3 regions of the Paraliobacillus zengyii genome follow, and region 1 is predicted to be linked to each of the others. Evidence: a T-box and tRNA genes for the amino acid it is inferred to sense, from the RefSeq annotation. Region 1 holds a T-box; the other regions hold tRNA genes.

What was found. The T-box of region 1 lies ahead of leuS (leucine--tRNA ligase). A T-box ahead of a tRNA ligase gene usually reads a tRNA of that ligase, here a tRNA-Leu.
Region 2: it has a tRNA-Leu gene. The T-box ahead of leuS (leucine--tRNA ligase) is inferred to sense a tRNA for this amino acid. The anticodon was not compared.
Region 3: it has a tRNA-Leu gene. The T-box ahead of leuS (leucine--tRNA ligase) is inferred to sense a tRNA for this amino acid. The anticodon was not compared.

What each region holds. Positions count from the first base shown of each region.
Region 1 is NZ_CP029797.1:2,616,982-2,622,841, reverse strand. It holds gene DM447_RS13325 (BMP family lipoprotein) at 1-449, shown strand, start outside; gene DM447_RS13320 (methyl-accepting chemotaxis protein) at 460-2,109, shown strand; T-box leader at 2,197-2,425, shown strand; gene leuS (leucine--tRNA ligase) at 2,508-4,928, shown strand; rRNA gene DM447_RS13310 (16S ribosomal RNA) at 5,259-5,860, shown strand, end outside.
Region 2 is NZ_CP029797.1:760,803-766,662, reverse strand. It holds gene kduI (5-dehydro-4-deoxy-D-glucuronate isomerase) at 1-277, opposite strand, end outside; gene DM447_RS03855 (sugar kinase) at 321-1,280, opposite strand; tRNA gene DM447_RS03850 (tRNA-Leu) at 1,822-1,903, opposite strand; tRNA gene DM447_RS03845 (tRNA-Cys) at 1,912-1,985, opposite strand; tRNA gene DM447_RS03840 (tRNA-Gly) at 2,012-2,083, opposite strand; tRNA gene DM447_RS03835 (tRNA-Gln) at 2,091-2,165, opposite strand; tRNA gene DM447_RS03830 (tRNA-His) at 2,180-2,252, opposite strand; tRNA gene DM447_RS03825 (tRNA-Trp) at 2,267-2,337, opposite strand; tRNA gene DM447_RS03820 (tRNA-Tyr) at 2,365-2,450, opposite strand; tRNA gene DM447_RS03815 (tRNA-Phe) at 2,464-2,536, opposite strand; tRNA gene DM447_RS03810 (tRNA-Asp) at 2,565-2,641, opposite strand; tRNA gene DM447_RS03805 (tRNA-Met) at 2,649-2,725, opposite strand; tRNA gene DM447_RS03800 (tRNA-Val) at 2,772-2,847, opposite strand; tRNA gene DM447_RS03795 (tRNA-Glu) at 2,850-2,924, opposite strand; tRNA gene DM447_RS03790 (tRNA-Ser) at 2,956-3,047, opposite strand; tRNA gene DM447_RS03785 (tRNA-Asn) at 3,051-3,125, opposite strand; rRNA gene rrf (5S ribosomal RNA) at 3,139-3,254, opposite strand; rRNA gene DM447_RS03775 (23S ribosomal RNA) at 3,405-5,860, opposite strand, start outside.
Region 3 is NZ_CP029797.1:449,941-455,800, reverse strand. It holds rRNA gene DM447_RS02445 (23S ribosomal RNA) at 1-1,524, opposite strand, end outside; rRNA gene DM447_RS02440 (16S ribosomal RNA) at 1,880-3,467, opposite strand; tRNA gene DM447_RS02435 (tRNA-Ile) at 3,564-3,641, opposite strand; tRNA gene DM447_RS02430 (tRNA-Gly) at 3,651-3,724, opposite strand; tRNA gene DM447_RS02425 (tRNA-Pro) at 3,751-3,827, opposite strand; tRNA gene DM447_RS02420 (tRNA-Arg) at 3,835-3,908, opposite strand; tRNA gene DM447_RS02415 (tRNA-Leu) at 3,977-4,063, opposite strand; tRNA gene DM447_RS02410 (tRNA-Lys) at 4,100-4,172, opposite strand; tRNA gene DM447_RS02405 (tRNA-Gln) at 4,288-4,362, opposite strand; tRNA gene DM447_RS02400 (tRNA-Asp) at 4,370-4,446, opposite strand; tRNA gene DM447_RS02395 (tRNA-Glu) at 4,487-4,558, opposite strand; tRNA gene DM447_RS02390 (tRNA-Ser) at 4,578-4,668, opposite strand; tRNA gene DM447_RS02385 (tRNA-Asn) at 4,671-4,745, opposite strand; gene DM447_RS02380 (SprT family protein) at 5,013-5,456, opposite strand; gene cmpA (cortex morphogenetic protein CmpA) at 5,538-5,654, shown strand; gene DM447_RS02370 (Tex family protein) at 5,677-5,860, opposite strand, start outside.

The sequences.
Region 1 (5,860 bases):
ATGGATTTGAAGCTGGTGCAAAATCAGTCAATCCAGATATTGTAATAGATAAAGCTTATGCTGGTACATATGGTGATGATAAGCTAGGGGCAAGTTTAGCAAAAGAAATGATTGATCAAGATGCGGATGTCCTTTTTGCTGCAGCAGGTTTTACTGGTGTTGGTGTATTAAAAGAAGCACAAAATCAAGAGGTTTACGCTGTTGGAGTGGATACTGATCAATTCTTTCATGCGGAAGGTTCAGTCATAACGTCTGTAATGAAAAATATTGACCGTGCAATTTATCAATTAGCAGAGCAATTAGTAAACGGAGAAACAATCGAACAAGGCACACTTGAATTCGGGCTTAGTAATGAAGGTGTTGGTCTAGCACCTTTACGTATCGCTGAATTTCCAGAAAACATACAGGCAGAAATTGAATCAGCAACAGAAGAGTTAGCACAGCAATAGGAGGGGTATTATGTCGATTAAGAAGAAATTACTGATTAATACAATGACAACAGTTGTCTTAGCAACAGCTATTATAGCGTTTATCATTATAAATATGTTACAAATACAATCTTCAAATGAAAATCAAGTTGATGCATTGGTTACTATTGAGAGATTTAAATCAGAAATTCATTCAACACAACAGAATCTAAATAGTTTCTCAACAACACGTTCGAATGCTTTAGCACAAGAAACTACTTACACAATAGAAGAAAGTGAAAGATTAATCGAGCAATTAAATGAACTTGCAATTGATGACCAAATTCAAGAATATATAAATAAAATAACCGATAAATTTGAAAGATGGAAAACACCAACAATTGAGGCTTTAACAGCCAGAGAAAGTAACACAGCTGATAAACAAGCAGCGCGACTAGCGGGGATTGAAAATGATGTTTACATGCTACAACTAAATGCAGAAGAGGATTATCAAAATTCACTAGTTAGCTTAGAACAAAAAGTGCAATTTATCATTATTGCTTCAGTAATTAGTGTTATTATCTTACTTGTGATTGCATTAATTGTATCAAATCGTATAACAGGGCCAATTACGAAAACCCTCAAACGTCTAGCAGAGAATGCAAATGAAGTAGCACAAGGTAATTTAGCAATTGAAGCTATTCGCTACGAAAAGTCAGATGAACTAGGGAGATTAAATCAATCATTCACACAAATGATTGAACAAATTCGTACACTACTATCTTCAATCGGAACAGTCAGTAAAAAGGTGGAAGGATTTGCGATAGACATTGAAAAAGAGAATGGAACTGTAACAGAAATCAATCAACAAGTAGCAGCATCAACCGATGAATTAGCGCAGGGAACACAAACAATTTCATCAGATTTACAGGATGCAGTTACTAAAGTAGAACAAATGGATAGTGCTTTTACTACTAATGTTCAATATACAGAGCAATCTGTTCATTTCGGAAAGGAAGCGATGGACGCAGTTAGAGCTGGATTAGAAGCTATTAATGAGCAACGTGAATTAATAGAAGCTAACGCAAAAACAACTGAAAACATTCAAGCTGCCACACAGTCCTTTATTGATTCTACGAAAAAAATAGAATCGATGGCAAACACCGTATCTGAGATAGCAAAACAAACAAATTTACTGGCGCTTAATGCTGCAATCGAGGCATCACGTGCAGGAGAGGCTGGTAAAGGATTTGCCGTTGTTGCCGATGAAGTTCGAAAATTAGCAGAAGAAACAACGGTTGCGACGACGCAAATATTTGACATGGTAACCTCAATTGAAACCGGAATTGGAGACATTACTACAGCTGTTGATCAGGGTGTTTCAATCGCTGAAAAGGAAAAAGTATCAATGGAAACAACAAATACGTCATTTAGTGCGATTGATGAAAAGGTAAAAGCTATTACTGATAAATTAAAGGAATTACTCAAAGGAATTGAACACTCAAAAGGATTAGGAAGTAATGTCCTGGAAAATGTGGAAAGTATAAGTGCAGTAGTAGAACAAACAGCTTCTGGAAATGAAGAAATAGCTGCTTCTACACAAGAACAGTTAGGCGCTTTCAGGAATGTTGTTGAAAAAGTAACAGAATTACGTGCGTTAACTGATGAATTAAATGGAACTGTTGAAGAATTTACGTTATAATAGTTTTTATATATTAGTATGATCAGTGTGAGTATAGGAAAACTTGACAAATTGTAACGGTTTTTTTAAAATACGAATACAATAAGTAGAATGACAATGATAAGGGCTAGTAATGAAGGGAAAACAAGTGAAAGAGAGATAACGGTTGGTGAAAGTTATTCTTGTCCTTCATGAACTCACCTTGGATGTTGCAGTAATGAAATAGAGTAGTTGCTGCCGTACTCTGCGTTAAAGAAGTAAAGTGGACGTTTTACTAGTTATAGAAGTAAACGTTAATCTTGGGTGGTACCGCGGGAAATAAACTCTCGTCCTAGTTTTGGGATGAGAGTTTTTCTATACGACAGAACATAGGTTCTTACATAGGTTTTTGTAAAAAGAAAGAGGAGGTAAGGTGGAAGATGACATTTGACCATAAAGTAGTAGAAACAAAATGGCGAAATTACTGGTTAGATAATAAAACGTTTAAAACTAACACTAAAACAGATAAAGAAAAATTTTATGTGTTGGATATGTTTCCATATCCCTCAGGTGCTGGTTTACATGTAGGGCATCCAGAAGGTTATACGGCAACAGATATTATAGCTAGAATGAAGCGGATGCAAGGGTTTGAAGTGCTACATCCAATGGGTTGGGACGCATTTGGGTTACCAGCTGAACAGTATGCATTAGACACGGGAAATGATCCAGCTGAATTCACGAAACATAATATAGATACTTTTCGTCGTCAAATCCAAGAGTTAGGTTTTTCATACGATTGGGAACGAGAAATTAACACGACAGATCCAAATTATTATAAATGGACACAATGGATCTTTTTACAGTTATTTAATAAGGGCCTAGCTTACGTTGATGAAGTAGCAGTTAACTGGTGTCCTGCACTTGGAACAGTACTTGCAAATGAAGAAATAGTTGACGGGAAAAGTGAACGTGGTGGACATCCAGTAGAACGTAAGCCGATGAAACAATGGATGTTAAAAATAACTGCTTATGCTGATCGCCTACTAGAAGATTTAGAAGAGTTAGATTGGCCAGAGAGTATTAAAGACATGCAACGAAATTGGATCGGAAGGTCAGAGGGTGCTGAAGTTACTTTTAGTATCGCTGATTTCGAAGAGGAATTTAATGTCTTTACAACGAGACCAGATACATTATTTGGTGCAACTTATGCCGTTTTAGCGCCGGAACATCCATTAGTAAATAAAATTGTATCTACTGAGCAAAAATCTGCAGTCGATAGCTATATAAATCAAGTTAAATTGAAAAGTGATTTAGAACGTACAGATTTGGCAAAAGATAAAACAGGTGTATTTACTGGTGCTTATGCGATTAATCCAATTAACGGAAAAAGACTCCCGATTTGGGTCGCGGATTATGTGTTAATGACATACGGATTTGGTGCAATTATGGCCGTGCCTGCACATGATGAACGTGACTATGAGTTTGCTGTTAAATTTGATTTATCGATTGTCCCAGTTGTCGAAGGTGGAAATGTTCAAGAAGAAGCATTTGTTGGAGATGGTCCACATATTAATTCGGATTTTCTTAATGGTTTAAACAAAGTAGATGGTATAACGAAAGCAATTGAATGGCTTGAAGATAACAAAAAAGGTGAGAAAAAAGTAACGTATCGCCTACGTGATTGGTTATTTAGTCGACAACGTTATTGGGGTGAACCGATTCCGATTATTCATTGGGAAGATGGTACGACCACTGGTGTACCTGAAGAAGAATTACCTCTAGTACTTCCAAAGACAACAGAAATAAAGCCTTCAGGAACAGGTGAGTCACCATTAGCAAACATTGCTGATTGGGTACATGTTGAAGATCTAGAAACAGGAATGAAAGGTCGTCGTGAAACGAATACGATGCCCCAATGGGCAGGTAGTTGCTGGTATTTCTTACGCTTTATTGATCCAGATAACACAGAGAAACTGGCGGATTTTGACACGCTGAAAAAATGGTTGCCAGTTGATGTTTATATTGGTGGTGCCGAACACGCAGTTTTACATCTGTTATATGCTCGCTTTTGGCATAAATTCCTTTATGATATTGGTGTCGTACCAACAAAAGAGCCATTTATGAAATTATATAATCAAGGAATGATCCTTGGTGATAATAATGAAAAGATGAGTAAATCAAAAGGTAATGTCGTAAACCCTGATGATATTATAGAAAGTCATGGAGCAGATACGCTTCGCCTGTACGAAATGTTTATGGGGCCATTAGATGCCTCAATTGCTTGGTCAACTAATGGTTTAGAAGGTTCGCGTCGTTTCTTAGATCGCGTTTGGCGTTTGTTTATTGCAGACGAAGAAACTACATTATCTAATAAAATAATAGAAAATGTAAAAAATGATTCACTTGAAAAGGTTTATCATGAAACGGTCAAAAAGGTCACAGAGAATTTTGAGGATCTTCGATATAACACAGGAATCTCACAAATGATGGTATTCATTAATGAAGCATACAAAGCCGAAGAAATTCAAAAGAATTATGCAGAAGGCTTTGTTAAGTTGTTATCACCAGTAGCACCACACTTAGCAGAAGAGCTATGGAGTAAACTGGGTAATGAAGAATCAATTGCTTATCAATCGTGGCCAGCATTTGATGAATCTAAACTTGTAGAGAGCGAAGTAGAAATTGTTATTCAAATAATGGGTAAGGTAAGAGCAAAAATGTTTATTGATAAAGATGCAACGAAAGAAGAACTAGAAAAGAAAGCTTTGGCTAATGAATCTATTCAAGAGCGTTTAGAAGGTGTTACAGTTCGAAAAGTTATTGCTGTACCTGGCAAACTTGTTAATATTGTAGCTAATTAAAAGTTCTTGTAGCTAGTTCTAACTAGAGTATTTATGAGAGAGGTATTTGAATGTGCGTATGAGCCATTCAAATACCTTTTTATGTTGTTTAATATTACTGTTGACTTTTTTGTGTTTAACCTGTATTATTAATCTCGCTGTCACAGTTCATTTATATTAATTTTTAGCAATAAATGGTTATTGACAAACGGCAGTATTGATGATAATATTTAGTTGTTGTCGCAAAGAACTGGGCAATTTAATTGATCTTTGAAAACTGAACGAAACACACAGTATGTTAAGTAAGTAGAAACAACAAGCTAGTTAAGTATTTGAGCAGCAAGCTCGCATTTTATGGAGAGTTTGATCTTGGCTCAGGACGAACGCTGGCGGCGTGCCTAATACATGCAAGTCGAGCGCATGAAATAAGTGAATCCCTTCGGGGTGAAACTTATGGATTGAGCGGCGGACGGGTGAGTAACACGTGGGCAACCTGCCTGTAAGACTGGGATAACTCCGGGAAACCGGGGCTAATACCGGATAACACTTTTCTTTACCTAAAGGGAAGTTGAAAGGTGGCTCTTTGAGCTGTCACTTACAGATGGGCCCGCGGCGCATTAGCTAGTTGGTAGGGTAATGGCCTACCAAGGCGACGATGCGTAGCCGACCTGAGAGGGTGATCGGCCACACTGGGACTGAGACACGGCCCAGACTCCTACGGGAGGCAGCAGTAGGGAATCTTCCGCAATGGACGAAAGTCTGACGGAGCAACGCCGCGTGAACGATGAAGGTTTTCGGATCGTAAAGTTCTGTTGTTAGGGAAGAACAAGTACCGTTCTAACAGGACGGTACCTTGACGGTACCTAACGAGGAAGCCCCGGCTAACTACGTGCCAGCAGCCGCGGTAATACGTAGGGGGCAAGCGTTGTCCGGAATTATTGGGCGTAAAGCGC
Region 2 (5,860 bases), 1.9 Mb from region 1:
CTTGACCATCAATTAAAACTTTGCCTGAATTACCTACATTAATAATCCCTAATTCCCTTCGCTCTAGAAAGTAATTGGCCTTTATTTCCTCATCTGTTTCTAAAGAGATCGCTTCCTCAGTAGGTGTTACACCACCTATAACTGTTCTATCTTCCATCGAATAGACCATTTTAGTTTGCCCAAGCACAAATAGTTCCTCAATCAAATAATGCTGACGTAATTCTTCTGTACCAAATGTTTTTGCGTGTTCTGGATGTGTTGCATATCTTTTTTCCATTTTTAAAGCCTCCTATAGATTATGAAAATAGTTGTATTTAACTTTAAATTTTTTGATGCTTTGATGTATTTAAAAATTTTTCTAACATAACTCGAGTTGGCAATCCTTCGTTATCACTTGATGAAAGTAGTTGAATAGCACCAATTGCATTTCCGCGAATAACAGATTCCTCAATCGATAATCCCTCAGCTAACCCACTGACTACACCTACTGCAAATCCATCTCCAGCCCCAACAGTATCCACAATTTTATCAACCTTAAAGCCTTCAATATATTTACCTTCTCTATCATGTCCTTTTACATATGCACCTTCTTCACCAAGCTTGATAACAACATACTTTGCATTCCTTTCTAAATAAAAGTTTGCAATATCTTCTGGTTCTTTATATCCAGTAAGAATTTCCCCTTCAGAAATACCTGGAAGAACGATATCACATTTTGCTGCCAATTCATTTATATTTATAATCATATCTTTCTTACTACTCCACAAATTAGGACGAAGATTAGGATCAAAGGTTATACATGCCCCGTTTCTTCTTCCTTCCTCAGCAAAATAATGAGAAACAGCTTTTGTTTCAGAAGACAAAGCTAAGAATATGCCACTTAGATGAACAAAATCAAAAATAGAAAAATCCACTTCCTGTATGGTAGCTAAACTAACTTTACTAGCCGCACTATTCTTTCGAAAACTTGCTACATTCGGATCCCCTTCGATAGATTTTTCCTTTAATTGTAATCCAGTCAAATCCTTTTTACTTTGATAGACAAAATCATTATGGATTCTTTCCTTTTTTATAAAATTTATGATTGATTCTCCAAGTGGATCATTGCCAACTTTGGTCGTATAATATACTTCGTGATTCAATCTAGCTAAGCCAACACTAACATTTAATTCGGCACCTGCTATTGATCGAGTGAATGTCTTTACATCTTCAAGCCGTCCTACTTCACCAGCTACAAATAAGCCCATAGCCTCACCAATTGTAACTATCCTTTTACTCATAAAACATCTTCCTCACTAATAGTAGTAGCCTCTTTAGAAGCCCTTTTTTGCAAATGTATGCAAAAAATATAGAACTAACTATCTATGTTCTCATGATTATATTTGGTAAGTACATTTTTTATACATTGAATAATAAAATAAATATTCAATATAAAAGATTTAATTTACGTTCCGTATAATGGAACTCTGTTCTATAATATAAATTATATACCGCTTTCATAATTAATGTCAATGAAAAAAGAGAAATTAATTAAATTACATTTGCCAGCGTATGAATAGCATTTTTTGATAGATTAAAAAATATTTATTAAATATAAAATTAGATTTTTGTTAAATAAAAATAAAAAAAACGTCTCTCACAATCTGAGAAACGTTAATATTTCTTGCTTAAATGATATGTTTATAATAGCTATGGTATAGGTTCGACTCACATTCTAGAAGGAACATTTTTCAAAATAAAAAGCGTTTCCCAAAATGTAGGAAACACTTGATATTACAAAATATTAACAGTTAATTGACATACCTGAACAAAAAACTTAAATACCGGTGGCCGGGGTCGAACCGGCACTCCCGAAGGAACATGATTTTGAGTCATGCGCGTCTGCCAATTCCGCCACACCGGCATGTTATTTGGAGGCGGTAACCGGATTTGAACCGGTGATAAAGGTTTTGCAGACCTCTGCCTTACCACTTGGCTATACCGCCATTATAATAAAACTATATGAAAAGAGAGCGGAAGACGGGATTCGAACCCGCGACCCCCACCTTGGCAAGGTGATGTTCTACCACTGAACTACTTCCGCAAGATGATGGCTGGGCTAGCTGGATTCGAACCAGCGCATGACGATACCAAAAACCGTTGCCTTACCGCTTGGCTATAGCCCAATGTAAAAAAATAGGGCGACCGGTGGGAATTGAACCCACGTATGCCGGAATCACAATCCGGTGCGTTTACCCCTTCGCCACGACCGCCACAATAAAAAAAGCAGGGGTAGTAGGAATTGAACCCACACCGGAGGTTTTGGAGACCTCTGTTCTACCTTTAAACTATACCCCTATATTCTTATATAAATATATTCAAAAATGGTGGAGGGAGTAGGACTCGAACCTACGAACCCGATGGGAGCGGATTTACAGTCCGCCGCGTTTGGCCAACTTCGCTATCCCTCCAAATAAAAAAAGGTGGCTCGGGACGGAATCGAACCGCCGACACACGGATTTTCAGTCCGTTGCTCTACCGACTGAGCTACCGAGCCAAGTAAAATAATTGTAGTTTTATAAAAATGGCGGTCCGGACGGGACTCGAACCCGCGACCTCCTGCGTGACAGGCAGGCATTCTAACCAACTGAACTACCGGACCAATAATTTGGTTGCGGGGGCAAGATTTGAACTTGCGACCTTCGGGTTATGAGCCCGACGAGCTACCAGACTGCTCCACCCCGCGATAATGTAGAATTAAATAATTCTACTATAAAATTACTTGTTTAAAATGGTGGAGGATGCAGGGCTCGAACCTGCGACCCCCTGCTTGTAAGGCAGGTGCTCTCCCAGCTGAGCTAATCCTCCATTGGTGACCCGTACGGGAATCGAACCCGTGATACCGCCGTGAAAGGGCGGTGTCTTAACCGCTTGACCAACGGGCCTAAATTAATTATACAATGAGTTGTATGTAAGTGGCGGAGAGCGAGGGATTCGAACCCTCGAAACCGCGTTAGCGGTTTACACGATTTCCAATCGTGCTCCTTCGGCCACTCGGACAGCTCTCCATATGGCTCCACAGGTAGGACTCGAACCTACGACCGATCGGTTAACAGCCGATTGCTCTACCACTGAGCTACTGTGGAATAATGGATATATGCCTGGCGACGTCCTACTCTTGCAGGGGCAAAGCCCCAACTACCATGAGCGCTGAAGAGCTTAACTACTGTGTTCGGCATGGGAACAGGTGTGACCTCTTCGCTATTGTCACCAGATCATTTAGAGTATACATCCAAGTGTATTTTGAATTTTAATGACAACAAGTATTATACCTGTTTTTCATAAAAAATCAAGAGTTTAAAAGAATAAAATTAATTATACCTTCAAAACTAGATAAGAATTACAACAAGACACCATATAGTATTATAGTTAAGTCCTCGATCTATTAGTATTCGTCAGCTACACGTGTCACCACGCTTCCACCTCGAACCTATCAACCTCATCGTCTCTGAGGGATCTTACTCTAAAAAGATGAGAAGTCTCATCTTGAGGGGGGCTTCATGCTTAGATGCTTTCAGCACTTATCCCTTCCACACGTAGCTACCCAGCGATGCTCTTGGCAGAACAACTGGTACACCAGCGGTGTGTCCATCCCGGTCCTCTCGTACTAAGGACAGCTCCTCTCAAACTTCTTGCGCCCACGACGGATAGGGACCGAACTGTCTCACGACGTTCTGAACCCAGCTCGCGTACCGCTTTAATGGGCGAACAGCCCAACCCTTGGGACCGACTACAGCCCCAGGATGCGATGAGCCGACATCGAGGTGCCAAACCTCCCCGTCGATGTGGACTCTTGGGGGAGATAAGCCTGTTATCCCCGGGGTAGCTTTTATCCGTTGAGCGACGGCCCTTCCATACGGTACCGCCGGATCACTAAGCCCGACTTTCGTCCCTGCTCGACTTGTAGGTCTCGCAGTCAAGCTCCCTTCTGCCTTTACACTCTTCGAATGATTTCCAACCATTCTGAGGGAACCTTTGGGCGCCTCCGTTACTCTTTAGGAGGCGACCGCCCCAGTCAAACTGCCCACCTGACACTGTCTCCGAACCGGATCACGGTTCTGGGTTAGAAGGTCAACACAGCCAGGGTGGTATCCCACGGGCGCCTCGACGTAAGCTAGCGCTCACGCTTCAACGGCTCCCACCTATCCTGTACAAGCTGTGCCGACATTCAATATCAGGCTACAGTAAAGCTCCACGGGGTCTTTCCGTCCTGTCGCGGGTAATGCGCATCTTCACGCATCGTATAATTTCACCGGGTCTCTCGTTGAGACAGTGCCCAAGTCGTTGCACCTTTCGTGCGGGTCGGAACTTACCCGACAAGGAATTTCGCTACCTTAGGACCGTTATAGTTACGGCCGCCGTTTACTGGGGCTTCGGTTCAGCGCTTCGCCCGAAAGCTAACGCATCCCCTTAACCTTCCAGCACCGGGCAGGTGTCAGCCCCTATACTTCGCCTTACGGCTTCGCAGAGACCTGTGTTTTTGCTAAACAGTCGCTTGGGCCTTTTCACTGCGGCTTCTCGTAAAAGAAGCACCCCTTCTCCCGAAGTTACGGGGTCATTTTGCCGAGTTCCTTAACGAGAGTTCTCCCGATCACCTTAGAATTCTCTTCTCGCCTACCTGTGTCGGTTTACGGTACGGGCACCTCTTTCCTCACTAGAGGCTTTTCTTGGCAGTGTGAAATCCGGAACTTCGGTACTTAAGTTCCCTCCCCATCACAGCTCAACCTTACATTGGACGGATTTACCTATCCAACAGCCTCACTGCTTGGGCGCGCATAACCAGCAGCGCGCTTTCCATATCCTACTGCGTCCCCCCGTTGTTCAAACGGAAAGGAGGTGGTACAGGAATATCAACCTGTTGTCCATCGCCTACGCCTTTCGGCCTCGGCTTAGGTCCCGACTAACCCTGAGCGGACGAGCCTTCCTCAGGAAACCTTGGGCTTTCGGTGAAGAAGATTCTCACTTCTTTTTCGCTACTCATACCGGCATTCTCACTTCTAAGCGCTCCACCAGTCCTCACGGTCTGACTTCGCTGCACTTAGAACGCTCTCCTACCAATCCAAGAAGTGCAATACTTCTTGGAATCCGTAGCTTCGGTGATACGTTTAGCCCCGGTACATTTTCGGCGCAGCGTCACTCGACCAGTGAGCTATTACGCACTCTTTAAATGATGGCTGCTTCTGAGCCAACATCCTGGTTGTCTATGCAACGCCACATCCTTTTCCACTTAACGTATACTTTGGGACCTTAGCTGACGGTCTGGGCTGTTTCCCTTTCGACTATGAACCTTATCACCCATAGTCTGACTCCCAAGGCAATATGATTGGCATTCGGAGTTTGACTGAATTCGGTAACCCGGTAAGGGCCCCTAGTCCAATCAGTGCTCTACCTCCAACATACGTTCCTTGAGGCTAGCCCTAAAGCTATTTCGGAGAGAACCAGCTATCTCCGTGTTCGATTGGCATTTCACCCCTACCCACACCTCATCCCCGCATTTTTCAACATGCGTGGGTTCGGGCCTCCAGTCAGTGTTACCTGACCTTCACCCTGGACATGGGTAGATCACACGGTTTCGGGTCTACGACCCTTTACTATCACGCCCTATTCAGACTCGCTTTCGCTGCGGCTCCACCTGTGCGGCTTAACCTTGCAAAGAATCGTAACTCGCCGGTCCATTCTACAAAAGGTACGCCGTCACTCATTCTTTTTCCCGAAGGAAAATATCGAGCTTCGACTACTTGTAGGCACACGGTTTCAGGATCTCTTTCACTCCCCTTCCGGGGTGCTTTTCACCTTTCCCTCACGGTACTGGTACACTATC
Region 3 (5,860 bases), 1.6 Mb from region 1:
CGCTTTCCATATCCTACTGCGTCCCCCCGTTGTTCAAACGGAAAGGAGGTGGTACAGGAATATCAACCTGTTGTCCATCGCCTACGCCTTTCGGCCTCGGCTTAGGTCCCGACTAACCCTGAGCGGACGAGCCTTCCTCAGGAAACCTTGGGCTTTCGGTGAAGAAGATTCTCACTTCTTTTTCGCTACTCATACCGGCATTCTCACTTCTAAGCGCTCCACCAGTCCTCACGGTCTGACTTCGCTGCACTTAGAACGCTCTCCTACCAATCCAAGAAGTGCAATACTTCTTGGAATCCGTAGCTTCGGTGATACGTTTAGCCCCGGTACATTTTCGGCGCAGCGTCACTCGACCAGTGAGCTATTACGCACTCTTTAAATGATGGCTGCTTCTGAGCCAACATCCTGGTTGTCTATGCAACGCCACATCCTTTTCCACTTAACGTATACTTTGGGACCTTAGCTGACGGTCTGGGCTGTTTCCCTTTCGACTATGAACCTTATCACCCATAGTCTGACTCCCAAGGCAATATGATTGGCATTCGGAGTTTGACTGAATTCGGTAACCCGGTAAGGGCCCCTAGTCCAATCAGTGCTCTACCTCCAACATACGTTCCTTGAGGCTAGCCCTAAAGCTATTTCGGAGAGAACCAGCTATCTCCGTGTTCGATTGGCATTTCACCCCTACCCACACCTCATCCCCGCATTTTTCAACATGCGTGGGTTCGGGCCTCCAGTCAGTGTTACCTGACCTTCACCCTGGACATGGGTAGATCACACGGTTTCGGGTCTACGACCCTTTACTATCACGCCCTATTCAGACTCGCTTTCGCTGCGGCTCCACCTGTGCGGCTTAACCTTGCAAAGAATCGTAACTCGCCGGTCCATTCTACAAAAGGTACGCCGTCACTCATTCTTTTTCCCGAAGGAAAATATCGAGCTTCGACTACTTGTAGGCACACGGTTTCAGGATCTCTTTCACTCCCCTTCCGGGGTGCTTTTCACCTTTCCCTCACGGTACTGGTACACTATCGGTCACTAGGGAGTATTTAGCCTTGGGAGATGGTCCTCCCGGATTCCGACGGAATTTCTCGTGTTCCGCCGTACTCAGGATCCACGCTGGAGGAAACGTCCTTTTCATTACAGGGCTCTTACCTTCTTCGGCTGATCGTTCCAGATCGATTCATGTAAAACGTTTCTTTGTAACTCCGTATAGCGTGTCCTACAACCCCAAAAAGCAAGCTTTTTGGTTTGGGCTGATTCCGTTTCGCTCGCCGCTACTCAGGAAATCGCATTTGCTTTCTCTTCCTCCGGGTACTAAGATGTTTCAGTTCCCCGGGTCTGCCTCACTTTACCTATGTATTCAGTAAAGTGTCCTACTCCATTACGAGCAGGGGGTTCCCCCATTCGGAAATTCCTGGATCAATGCCTACGTACGGCTCCCCAAGACATATCGGTGTTTGTCCCGTCCTTCTTCGGCTCCTAGTGCCAAGGCATCCACCGTGCGCCCTTTCTTACTTAACTATATTAGTTAATAAAAGCGTTTGGTTCTTCTTACTTTGATATGATGTCTTGTCATATGTTAGGCTCACGTTCTGTTTTATACAAAGTACAATCCTTCTCGCTTCCTAACTTCTTATCTAGTTTTCAAGGTACATAAAATGAAAGATACTTGATCTCTCAAAACTGAACCAAACCACACAGTATGTTTTCCTATTATGTCCAGCTTCTAGCACGCAACGACTAGTAAACTTCCTTCTCCTCCGTACGATAAGGCAACATCAACTCACTTTCGTTCGTTGTGTTTTCTTTATCTCCTTCGGTTCAGTCCAGTTCATACGTCGTTAAACGCGTGCTTACGCTTTTCATTTATCCTTAGAAAGGAGGTGATCCAGCCGCACCTTCCGATACGGCTACCTTGTTACGACTTCACCCCAATCATTGGCCCCACCTTCGGCGGCTGGTTCCTGTAAAGGTTACCTCACCGACTTCGGGTGTTGCTAACTCTCGTGGTGTGACGGGCGGTGTGTACAAGACCCGGGAACGTATTCACCGCGGCATGCTGATCCGCGATTACTAGCGATTCCGGCTTCATGTAGGCGAGTTGCAGCCTACAATCCGAACTGAGAATGGTTTTATGGGATTTGCTTCACCTCGCGGCTTCGCTGCCCTTTGTACCATCCATTGTAGCACGTGTGTAGCCCAGGTCATAAGGGGCATGATGATTTGACGTCATCCCCACCTTCCTCCGGTTTATCACCGGCAGTCACTTTAGAGTGCCCAACTAAATGCTGGCAACTAAAATCAAGGGTTGCGCTCGTTGCGGGACTTAACCCAACATCTCACGACACGAGCTGACGACAACCATGCACCACCTGTCACGCTGTCCCCGAAGGGAACGCCCTATCTCTAGGGTTGGCAGCGGATGTCAAGACCTGGTAAGGTTCTTCGCGTTGCTTCGAATTAAACCACATGCTCCACCGCTTGTGCGGGTCCCCGTCAATTCTTTTGAGTTTCAGCCTTGCGGCCGTACTCCCCAGGCGGAGTGCTTAATGCGTTAGCTGCAGCACTAAGGGGCGGAAACCCCCTAACACCTAGCACTCATCGTTTACGGCGTGGACTACCAGGGTATCTAATCCTGTTTGCTCCCCACGCTTTCGCGCCTCAGCGTCAGTTACAGACCAGAGAGTCGCCTTCGCCACTGGTGTTCCTCCACATATCTACGCATTTCACCGCTACACGTGGAATTCCACTCTCCTCTTCTGTACTCAAGTTCCCCAGTTTCCAATGACCGCTTGTGGTTGAGCCACAAGATTTCACATCAGACTTAAAGAACCGCCTGCGCGCGCTTTACGCCCAATAATTCCGGACAACGCTTGCCCCCTACGTATTACCGCGGCTGCTGGCACGTAGTTAGCCGGGGCTTCCTCGTTAGGTACCGTCAAGGTACCGTCCTGTTAGAACGGTACTTGTTCTTCCCTAACAACAGAACTTTACGATCCGAAAACCTTCATCGTTCACGCGGCGTTGCTCCGTCAGACTTTCGTCCATTGCGGAAGATTCCCTACTGCTGCCTCCCGTAGGAGTCTGGGCCGTGTCTCAGTCCCAGTGTGGCCGATCACCCTCTCAGGTCGGCTACGCATCGTCGCCTTGGTAGGCCATTACCCTACCAACTAGCTAATGCGCCGCGGGCCCATCTGTAAGTGACAGCCAGGGGTGAAAGTAAACTTTCACCCTAGCCGCCTTTCAACTTCCCTTTAGGTAAAGAAAAGTGTTATCCGGTATTAGCCCCGGTTTCCCGGAGTTATCCCAGTCTTACAGGCAGGTTGCCCACGTGTTACTCACCCGTCCGCCGCTCAATCCATAAGTTTCACCCCGAAGGGATTCACTTATTTCATGCGCTCGACTTGCATGTATTAGGCACGCCGCCAGCGTTCGTCCTGAGCCAAGATCAAACTCTCCATAAAATGCGAGCTTGCTGCTCAAATACTTAACTAGCTTGTTGTTTCTACTTACTTAACATACTGTGTGTTTCGTTCAGTTTTCAAAGATCAATTGTTAAATGGTGGGCCTGAGTGGACTCGAACCACCGACCTCACGCTTATCAGGCGTGCGCTCTAACCAGGCTGAGCTACAGGCCCATTTTACAATGGAGCGGGTGAAGGGAATTGAACCCTCGACATCAGCTTGGAAGGCTGAGGTTTTACCACTAAACTACACCCGCATTATTAAATATATAAATTGTCCTCATGGTCGGGAAGACAGGATTTGAACCTGCGACCCCTTGGTCCCAAACCAAGTGCTCTACCAAGCTGAGCTACTTCCCGGTTATGATGCGCCCGAGAGGAATCGAACCCCTAGCCTTTTGATCCGAAGTCAAACGCTCTATCCAATTGAGCTACGGGCGCTCGTTAAAGCGACATATTTAAATATATCACAGAGCACCTAAAACGTCAATGATTTTCTATAGTCAACTTGGTGCGGTCGAGAGGACTTGAACCTCCACGGGTTATTCACCCACTAGGCCCTCAACCTAGCGCGTCTGCCGTTCCGCCACGACCGCATATATAATTGAGACAAAAGAAACAACTATATGTGATGAGCCATGAAGGACTTGAACCTTCGACCCTCTGATTAAAAGTCAGATGCTCTACCGGCTGAGCTAATGGCTCGAATTATAAAATACCAAATTTTAATTTTCTTTGTAACAATAGAAAATCCTTCGAAAACACTTACGTTCCAAAGGTTTTAATATAGTAGAAATATTTAAGTTTGCTTTATTTAAAATGGCTGGGCTAGCTGGATTCGAACCAGCGCATGACGATACCAAAAACCGTTGCCTTACCGCTTGGCTATAGCCCATAAATAATGGCGGTCCGGACGGGACTCGAACCCGCGACCTCCTGCGTGACAGGCAGGCATTCTAACCAACTGAACTACCGGACCAATAATTTTCGCAAAGCGAAAATATTCAAAATAATAAAAGTGACCCGTACGGGAATCGAACCCGTGATACCGCCGTGAAAGGGCGGTGTCTTAACCGCTTGACCAACGGGCCTTGATAAAATATATAAAAATGGCGGAGAAGGAGGGATTTGAACCCTCGCGCCGCTTACACGACCTACACCCTTAGCAGGGGCGCCCCTTCAGCCACTTGGGTACTTCTCCAATGGCTCCACAGGTAGGACTCGAACCTACGACCGATCGGTTAACAGCCGATTGCTCTACCACTGAGCTACTGTGGAATAATTAAATGTTTTCTTTGGCGACTTTTAAAATAATACTACAATTAACACCCTATGTCAATAACATTTTTCAAAACTCTCTATTAGTCTTTTCATATACTGTCGACACTCCTTATATTCTACTAAAAAGAATAGGAAGAGGTCAAGCTTCTTATATAAAAAAGTAGGTCTGTTTTTCAAATGCTTATATAATTTAACATAAAATCTTATTACTCGTCAATCTTTTAATTAAAAAAACCGCTACAAATTTAATAACTGCTCTCATTACTAGAGCTTTACTAACTTTCCTCTGCATTTACCGCAACGATACTTCTTAACATTAAGTATTCTTTTTCTAGGATAAGGTTGTTTACATGCTATGCACTCATATAAATGTAACGGATCCTCATTCATTGTAGGTAAAGGCTGACAATGACGAGGTGATCCAGTATTCTCTAGCAAACGCTTAAATTCTATATCGCCATGCTTATATCCTCTTCCTTCTATATGTAAATGATAATGACATAACTCATGCTTAATTATACCGCAAAACTCTTCTAATCCTAATTCCTCTAAATATTTCGGATTTAATTCAATCGACCTTTTTGTTGGAAGATACCTTCCACCAGTAGTTCGTAATCTTTTATTAAAGGAAACTTTATCTATATATGGCTTTTTAAAATAAGTAAGTGACAATTCGTTGATCAATCGTTCTAATTCTATTTGTTCCATCTACTATACCCCTCATTTATCACATTCAACTTATGTCCTACATATCTTATATCATCATAACCAAACCAAGGAGAAGATCATATGCCCAATTGGTTCAAAAAACAAATGTCGGACGCCTTTCAAGAAAAAAACTTAAGACAGATAAAAATCTTAAATCAATGCTGGTTTTTTTATTTAGATAGAAGGATATCGAGATAGTCTCTCGATATCCTTCTATCTCTTAGTCTTCTTTAATCATCGTTAAAGCAATACGTTGTTTTTGCTCATCAACTTTATCGACCCAAACTGTTACTACATCACCAACAGCCGCTATATCCATTGGATGTTTAACAAACTTGTTTGACATCTTTGAAATATGAACAAGCCCATCTTGTTTAACACCAATATCCACAAACACACCGAAG